DNA from 2 places in the Rhizobium sp. PRIMUS64 genome. Region 1 is predicted to be linked to the other one. Evidence: predicted binding sites of a transcription regulator. Region 1 holds the regulator's gene; the other holds the start of a gene.
The links. The regulator LexA, encoded in region 1, represses DNA repair genes until DNA is damaged. The targets are predictions, from matches to a motif close to TGTTCNNNNTGTGTTCNG.

Region 1 (3,893 bases):
CTGACGCCGCCAGCAGGTCCAGCGCTTCCGGAGCTCAACGACTTCTCCTTCGGTGCCTATTTCGATGGCATCGGCGCCAACGGCTTCTTCTACGGTGCGCCGACAAAGGTCGATTTGCAGGCAGGTCCGCAAGCGGCCAGATCGACGACGGAAGCGCTGCTCGAAGGTCTCTATCGGCTGCGCAGCGGTATCGGCGACCGCATAAGGTCGATCCTGCCCGGCGACACCGGCGCTTTTGCCGCTGCTCTGGTGACGGACGAGCGGCGCGCCATCTCGAATGAGACGACGGAGGCGCTGCGCCAGTCCGGTCTGGCTCATATCATCGCTATCTCCGGCCTCAACATGGCGCTGTCAGCCGGCATCTTCTTCGTCGGTTTCCGCATGCTGCTCAGCCTCTTTCCCGGTGTCGCCCAAGCCTATCCGACCAAGAAGATCGCTGCTGCCGGCGCGCTCATCGCCGTCACGGCCTATTTCCTGATCTCCGGCTTTGCCGTCTCGGCCGAACGCGCCTTCATCATGATGGCGATCATGTTGATTGCCGTCTTCTTCGACCGGCCGTCGATCAGCCTGCGCAATGTCGCTCTCTCGACGCTCGTCATTCTCGCCATTTCACCGTCCGAGGTCTTGGGTCCGAGTTTCCAGATGTCCTTTGCCGCGACATTGGCGTTGGTATCTGGCTACCAGCTGTGGAAGGACCGGCGCGTCCGCGAAAACGCTTTCCTGAAGCTGCCGGTTTTTCGGCCCGTCGTTACGGTTGCGGGTTTCTTCGGCGGCGTCTTCCTGACCTCGCTGATCGGCGGCTTTTCCACCGCGCTGTTTTCGATCGAGCATTTTCATCGCCTGACTGCCTATGGCCTGCCGGCAAACCTCGCGACGATGCCGATCATCTCCTTCATCATCATGCCGGCCGGGTTGCTGGCGATGCTGCTCATGCCTTTCGGTCTGGACGTTTTGCCTTGGAAGGTCGTCGGATTCGGCCTCGATCTGGTGATCGCGATCGCAAAGACGGTGTCCGGCTGGGGTGGCGACATCGGCATCGGCCGCTTGCCCGCTTCGTATTTCGCGATAGCCGTCGCAGGCTTTCTGCTGCTGACGCTGCTCCGCACCCGGCTGCGCCATATCGGCACATCGATCATCGCGGTGTCGACGCTCGTCCTCTTGCTTCTGCCGGTTCCCCGGCCGCCGGATCTGGCGATTTCGGAGGATGGTGGTCTCGTCGCAATCGTCGAGGCGGGGGCCATGGCTTCCAACCGTGGAAGACCGCCGGATTTCATCTTCGACCAGTGGCAGAGAGCGCTGGTCCTGCCGACGCATCACCCGCCGAAGATGCTGGATGGTCCTGTTCTTCCGCCGGAGGGAGAAGACCGCCGCGTCAGGCTTTCCCGCGATCAGCAGAACGAAGCAAGGTCGGCGATGCGGGCGGCTGCAGCGGCCGGTGAAGCAAACCGCTTTTCCTGCGTCAAGAAGGCCTGGTGCACATCAAGGCTTGGCAATGGTCACGTGGTTGCTGTCATCGACAATGCCGCCTATCTCGGTCCAGCATGCGACGCGGCCGATATCGTCGTGACGTCGGTCCGCCTGCGCTTCAACAGCTGCCGCTCAGGGGCGACGCTCTTCACCGGCGAAACGCTGCGCAGGACCGGTTCCGTCGAGTTGCGCTTCGCCGACGCCGGCCTGGAGGTCGCAACCGCATTCGATGCATTGTCGCGGCCATGGATGCGGCATCGCGCCTATGACTGGCGCAGCAACAGTTTTGCCGAATCTAGAATGCCTGATGTCAGTGATAGCGGCGAATGAGGCCGACGAGCTTGCCCTGAACCTTGACGCGGTCCGGCCCGAAAATCCGGGTCTCGTAAGCCGGGTTGGCCGCCTCCAGCGCGATCGAGGCGCCTTTGCGGCGGAAGCGTTTGAGTGTCGCTTCTTCGTCGTCGACGAGAGCAACGACGATGTCACCAGGACTTGCGGTGCTGCCGTTGCGAATAATCACGGTGTCGCCGTCGAAGATGCCGGCGTCGATCATCGAATCGCCCTTGACCTCGAGCGCATAATGTTCACCGGAACCGAGCATGTCGGCCGGAACGACGATGTCGTGGGTGTTGTTCTGGATCGCCGAGATCGGAACACCGGCGGCGATACGGCCCATGACCGGCACGGAGACCGAGTTGCCGTTGTCGGCGACGGGTTTTGCGGGAGCAGGAGTGGCGACCGGCTGCGGCTTGCCAAGGCTGCCCTCGATGACGCTGGGCGAAAAGCCCCGCCGGGGCTGAATGCTGGGGCTGTAGGCCTCCGGAAGCTTGATAACCTCGAGCGCACGGGCGCGGTTCGGTAGGCGGCGAATGAAGCCACGTTCCTCGAGCGCCGTAATCAGCCGGTGAATCCCGGACTTGGAAGCGAGGTCCAGGGCATCCTTCATTTCGTCGAAAGATGGCGGAACGCCGGATTCCTTCATGCGCTCATGAATGAAAAGGAGAAGCTCCTGTTGTTTGCGCGTGAGCATCGACGTTGTGACCTCGTGATTGAAACAAATCCAGAACAGACACTATATGTTCCATATGTGTTCCGCAAGTAGCTAAATTTCCGTAAAACTTGGCGCCAACTCGTTGAGATTTTTATTTTCATTCGCCGGATTGGGACACATCTCTTGCATTGAGGGGCGCGCCATCGCACATCTCTTGCCGTTTCCAGGAGGGATATCATGAACGAGCGTTCCGCCAAGCCGCACCCGCTGGATCATGTGGTGCTGCCCGTCGTCAATATCGATCTGGCGCGCGAGAGGCTTGGCAAGCTCGGCTTCACCGTTGCCGCCGATGCACGCCATCCCTTCGGAACGGAAAACGCCTGCGTCTTTTTTGCCGACAAGACCTATCTGGAGCCGCTCGGGATTGCGAGTGTCGAGGAGAGCGAGGCCTCAGCGCGGCAAGGCAATGTTTTCACCGCCCGCAACCGGGCCTTCCGCTTCCGCTGCGGCGAGGAGGGGCTTTCGGGGCTTGCTTTCGGCAGTAAGGATGCCGGCATCGATCATCAGAACTTCGTCGGCAACGGATCGAGCGCCGGCGAGATGCTGCAGTTCACCCGGCCGATGACGATGCCGGACGGTTCTGAGAGCATCGCCGGCTTCAAGCTGGCTTTTGCCGGCGACCTGCGAGCGCCCGATCTCTTCCTTTTCAGCGTCGAACGCGTCAATCCGCTGCCGGCCGACCGCGGCGCGCTGGAGACGCATGCCAATGGCGTCACCGGCATTGCCGAGATCGCGCTCTGCGCGCCTGATGCCGCCGCTTTCGGAGCCTTCGTCGGCCTTGCCGTGGCGCAGGCGGCAGTCGAGAAAACCGGTTTTGGCGTCAATGTTGCTGCTTCGAACGCGAAAATCAGCCTGATGACGCCGGAAGGGCTAGAAGCCTATTTCGAGATCGCCGGCTCATCCGCCGATCGCGGCCTGCGTGGCCGGGCAATCCTCTTCATTGTCGCCGATCTTGCCGTGACAGAAGCGCATTTGGCTGCTAACGGGGTGACATACACGCGCAAGAACAATCGCATTCTGGTGAAGCCCGCGCCCGGGCAGGGCACGCTCTTCGCCTTCGAGGAGACACGATGAGCACTGAGACGAATTCCGAAGTCAAGATCGGCGAAGGCCAAGGCCAGGTGACCTTTTCCAATACCGGCCGCCTGTCGCTGATTGCCGGTCCCTGCCAGATGGAGAGCCGCGACCACGCCTTCATGGTTGCCGGTACGCTGAAAGAGCTTTGCGCAAAGCTCGGCATCGGCCTCGTTTACAAGAGCTCCTTCGACAAGGCGAACCGCACTTCTCTTTCGGCTGAACGCGGCATCGGGATCGAAAAGGGCATGGAGGTCTTTGCTGACCTCAAGAAGGAATTCGGCTTTCCTGTCCTGACCGA
Region 2 (3,893 bases), on a different contig from region 1:
TCGTTGCCGCCGCCGAGCGCGAAGCCCAAATGCTGACTGCTGAAGCGAAGAAGAAGACGGAAGAATTCGTCACCAATCGCACGGCGCTCTCCGAGCAGAAGATCAAGCAGGCCGAGGCCGAAGCGATGAAGGCGGTACGTTCCGCTGCTGTCGATCTGGCGATCGCCGCCGCAGAAACCGTGCTTGCCAAGCAGGCCGATGCCAAGGTTCAGTCCGAGCTCTTCGGCAATGCCGTCGGCCAGGTCAAGACGCGGCTCAACTGAGCGCTTCGAAAAAGATTGAGAGGAAAGGCCGGGAATGTCCCGGCCTTTTCGTTTGAGCGGTTTTTTCTTCTGCTTGGCTTTTTTTGAATGGCCTATTCGGAAAGCAGCTCGTCCGTCTCAGGACCGTCCTCGACCTTTCGCAACGGCCTGAAGCTCATCCGGTGCAGGGAACAGGGGCCGTGCCTCTCGATGCCGGCGCGGTGCTGCGCCGTGCCATAGCCAACATGCGCGGCAAAACCGTAATCCGGAAATACATTATGCGCTCGTGCCATCATCCGGTCGCGCGTCACCTTGGCGACGATCGAGGCGGCGGCGATCGAGACCGAGCGGGCATCACCCTTGACCACGGCCTGCCCGGGGCAATCAAGGCCGGGCGGCACATCGAGCCCGTCGGTCAGCACGTAGCTTGCCGGAATGGCGAGGCTGCAGATGGCTCGGCGCATGGCGTCGAGGCTTGCCTTGCGGATATCCGTCTCGTCGATGCGCGTCGAGCTGGAGGAGGCGATCGAGACGGTCGCCGTCGACAGGATCTGTACGAACAGTTCCTCGCGCCGTTGCGCCGAAAGCTGCTTGGAATCGTTCAGACCCTCAGGGATGCGCCGCGGATCAAGGATGACCGCAGCAGCAACGACCGGTCCCGCCAGCGGCCCGCGGCCTGCCTCGTCGGCACCGGCAACCGGCCAGTGGCCGGCCTTGCGGGCTTTGAGTTCCAGCCGGAAATCCGGCGCGAGCGGAACCGTGTCGAAAAGCAGGGGAGAATCGGGTGACGTGCGAGGTTTCATGCGGCTGAACCTCGCACGCCAACCCGATTGCCCGCAAGTCCCCGGATCAGGGCGGCGGCCGGGGACGCTCCGGCGGATGGTGGCGGTCAGGGCCATCCGCGGGAATTGCGCTCGGGCTCGAAAACAGGCGGTTTTTTCGAGAGCCGATGCGCAAGCTCGAAGCAATTCCAGGAAGGTGCGGCGCGGTTTCCCGTCCGGAATTGCGTAAAAGGTTAGAGGCAATTCCAGGAAAAGTGCGGCGCGGTTTTCGGTCCGGAATTGCGTAAAAACAAAAGGTTAGAGCAACGACAACTGCACGCCGCTGCCATCGGGCGGCACGAACAGATCGTCGCGCAGCGGCACGCTGCGGCGTGTCAGGCCGAAACGTCGGGCTGCCATTTCAAAACGCCGGGCGATCTGCCAGGCATAGGGGCCGGCGCCCTTCATGCGCTTGCCGAATTCGGCGTCATAATCCTTGCCGCCGCGCATCGAGCGCACCAGCGACATCACATGCCGGTAACGATCGGGGTAATGCTGCAGCAGCCAGTCGCGAAACAGCGGGCTGACCTCGAGCGGCAGCCTGAGGATGACATAGCTCGCCTCGGCGGCGCCGGCAGCCTTGGCCGATTCGAGGATGCGCTCAAGTTCGTGGTCGTTCAGCGCCGGGATGAGCGGGGCGGCCATGACAGCCGTCTGCACGCCTGCTTCGGCAAGGGTGCGGATCGTCTCCAGCCGCCGCGGCGGCGTGGCGGCACGCGGCTCCATCGTCCGGGCAAGCTTGCGATCCAGCGTGGTCACCGAGATGCCGACGCGCACCAGGTTCTTAGCTGCCATCTCCTGCAGAATGTCGAGATCACGCAGGATCATCGCCGACTTGGTGACGATCGATACCGGATGGTTCGCCTTGTTCAACACCTCGAGAATACCGCGCATGATGCGCCATTCCTTCTCGATCGGCTGATAGGGATCGGTATTGGTGCCGATCGCGATCACTCGCACTTTGTAGCCGGGCTTGGCGAGTTCCCGCTCCAGGAGTTTTGCCGCATCGGGCTTGGCAAAGAGCTTCGTCTCGAAATCGAGCCCTGCAGAAAGCCCCATATAGGCGTGTGTCGGCCGGGCGAAACAATAGATGCATCCGTGCTCGCAGCCGCGATAGGGATTGATCGAGCGGTCGAAGGGAATGTCCGGCGATTCGTTGCGGGTGATTGCCGTGCGCGGCTTCTCGACCTGCACTTCTGTCTTGAAGGGCGGCAGCTCTTCCCACGTCTGCCAGCCATCGTCGACGGTCTCCCGCTGCAGCGCCTCGAACCGACCTGTCGGGTTCAGCCCCGCCCCACGTCCACGCCGCCGATCGACCTCGACTCTCAGACCGGAGGAAACGATCATCGCATCGGCAATATCTGCCGTATTGGCAGGCGCGAATGCGGCCTGCCCTGCCAGGGACTGCTCTCTCATCGGATTCTCCCGTGGCGGAAAGCCATCGCCTCCGCCCGTTCTGCTGATTAAATTCCTATCTGCAAAACGAGAACAATGCAAGAACAAAATGAGGAAAACGGTGCTGGCAAAAATTTGTGCGGCGCATTATAAATGGTCAATGTTGACGGTTGTTCTCGAATGTCAGGATCAGGAATCTGAGCTGGCGCAGACCTTATCGGTATTGGTGGCAGGCGCGGTGGAGGGGCTGGTGAGCGATGTGGTCGTGCTCGATCACGGCTCGCGCGACGGCACCTCGCGGGTGGCCGACGCCGCCGGCTGCCGCTTCCATTCGCAGTGGGATATCAAGGACATCGTCCGCTCCGCCCGCGGCGAATGGCTGCTCTTCGTCGAGCCGGGCGCGAGACCTCAGGCCGGCTGGATCGATGAGATCGCCGAATATGTCGCATTGAACAAGCTGCCGGCGCGCTTCACCGCCTCGCGTGGTTACAGGCGCCCGTTCTTCCAGCGTGTCGGCCGTGCCGTGCCGCCGCTGGAACTCGGCTTTCTCCTGCCGAAGAAGCAGGCGCTCGCCATCGCCAAAAGCGGGATGCGGCTTACCGAATTCGTCAAGGGCCAGAAGCCGCGCAAACTCGCGAGCGAACTGATTCCGTCCTGGGTTGCCCGCGCTGCACGGTAGGTGCCGCAAACCTCTCCATGAGCAAAAGATGGCGCCCAATAGGATTTCGCGCTATAATTCGAACATGGCGCCGTCGAAGCGCCTCGCTTCGCAACGGAATGGCCATGGAATGCCGGTGAACGGCAGAACAGGTCAGCGAAAATCTCCTCTTCTGCCGGTTTCCGGCGAAAGGAGGTGCGTCATGGTACGCAGTATGATCTACGGCCTCATAGCCGTCATATTGCCGACATTGGTGATCGCGCATCCGCATTCGGCAGCATCGCAGATGATGCGCAGTTGCGCAGGCCGACCCGAAATCGTCAATTTCCTGGACAAAAACTTCGCCGAAAAGCTCACGGCAGTCGGACTGATCAACGAGAACGCCATTCTGGAGGTCTATGCCGCCGAAAGCGGCACCTGGACCCTCATCGTCACGGATGTTCACGGCATAAGCTGCGTTCTGCTGTCGGGTGATAGCTGGGACACCATGCCCGTCTTGCCGGGCCTGGCCACATAGTGAATGCCCCTGGTTCGCCAGGGGCAACCATGCCCTACTTCGTCGCGCCGCGTTTCAGGTGTTCGTCCAGACGCGGCATGATCTCGACGAAATTGCACGGCGCGCTGCGGTAGTCGAGCTGTCCTTTCAGAATGCCGTCCCAGGCATCCCGGCAGGCACCGGGCGAGCCCGGCAGCACGAAGATGAAGGTGGAGTTGGCAACGCCTGCCGTGGCGCGCGACTGGATCGTCGCCGTGCCGATCTTCTCGTAGGAGATCCGG

Region 2: the regulator LexA is predicted to act here: its motif matches at 2,548-2,565, upstream of MOV76_RS35125 (PA0069 family radical SAM protein).

What each region holds. Positions count from the first base shown of each region.
Region 1 is NZ_JALBGX010000170.1:5,463-9,355, reverse strand. It holds gene MOV76_RS35050 (ComEC/Rec2 family competence protein) at 1-1,797, shown strand, start outside; gene lexA (transcriptional repressor LexA) at 1,778-2,497, opposite strand; gene MOV76_RS35040 (VOC family protein) at 2,696-3,592, shown strand; gene kdsA (3-deoxy-8-phosphooctulonate synthase) at 3,589-3,893, shown strand, end outside.
Region 2 is NZ_JALBGX010000171.1:8,154-12,046, forward strand. It holds gene MOV76_RS35115 (F0F1 ATP synthase subunit B) at 1-263, shown strand, start outside; gene MOV76_RS35120 (ribonuclease HII) at 356-1,045, opposite strand; gene MOV76_RS35125 (PA0069 family radical SAM protein) at 1,322-2,479, opposite strand; gene MOV76_RS35130 (glycosyltransferase family 2 protein) at 2,619-3,137, shown strand; gene MOV76_RS35135 (hypothetical protein) at 3,319-3,633, shown strand; gene moaB (molybdenum cofactor biosynthesis protein B) at 3,668-3,893, opposite strand, start outside.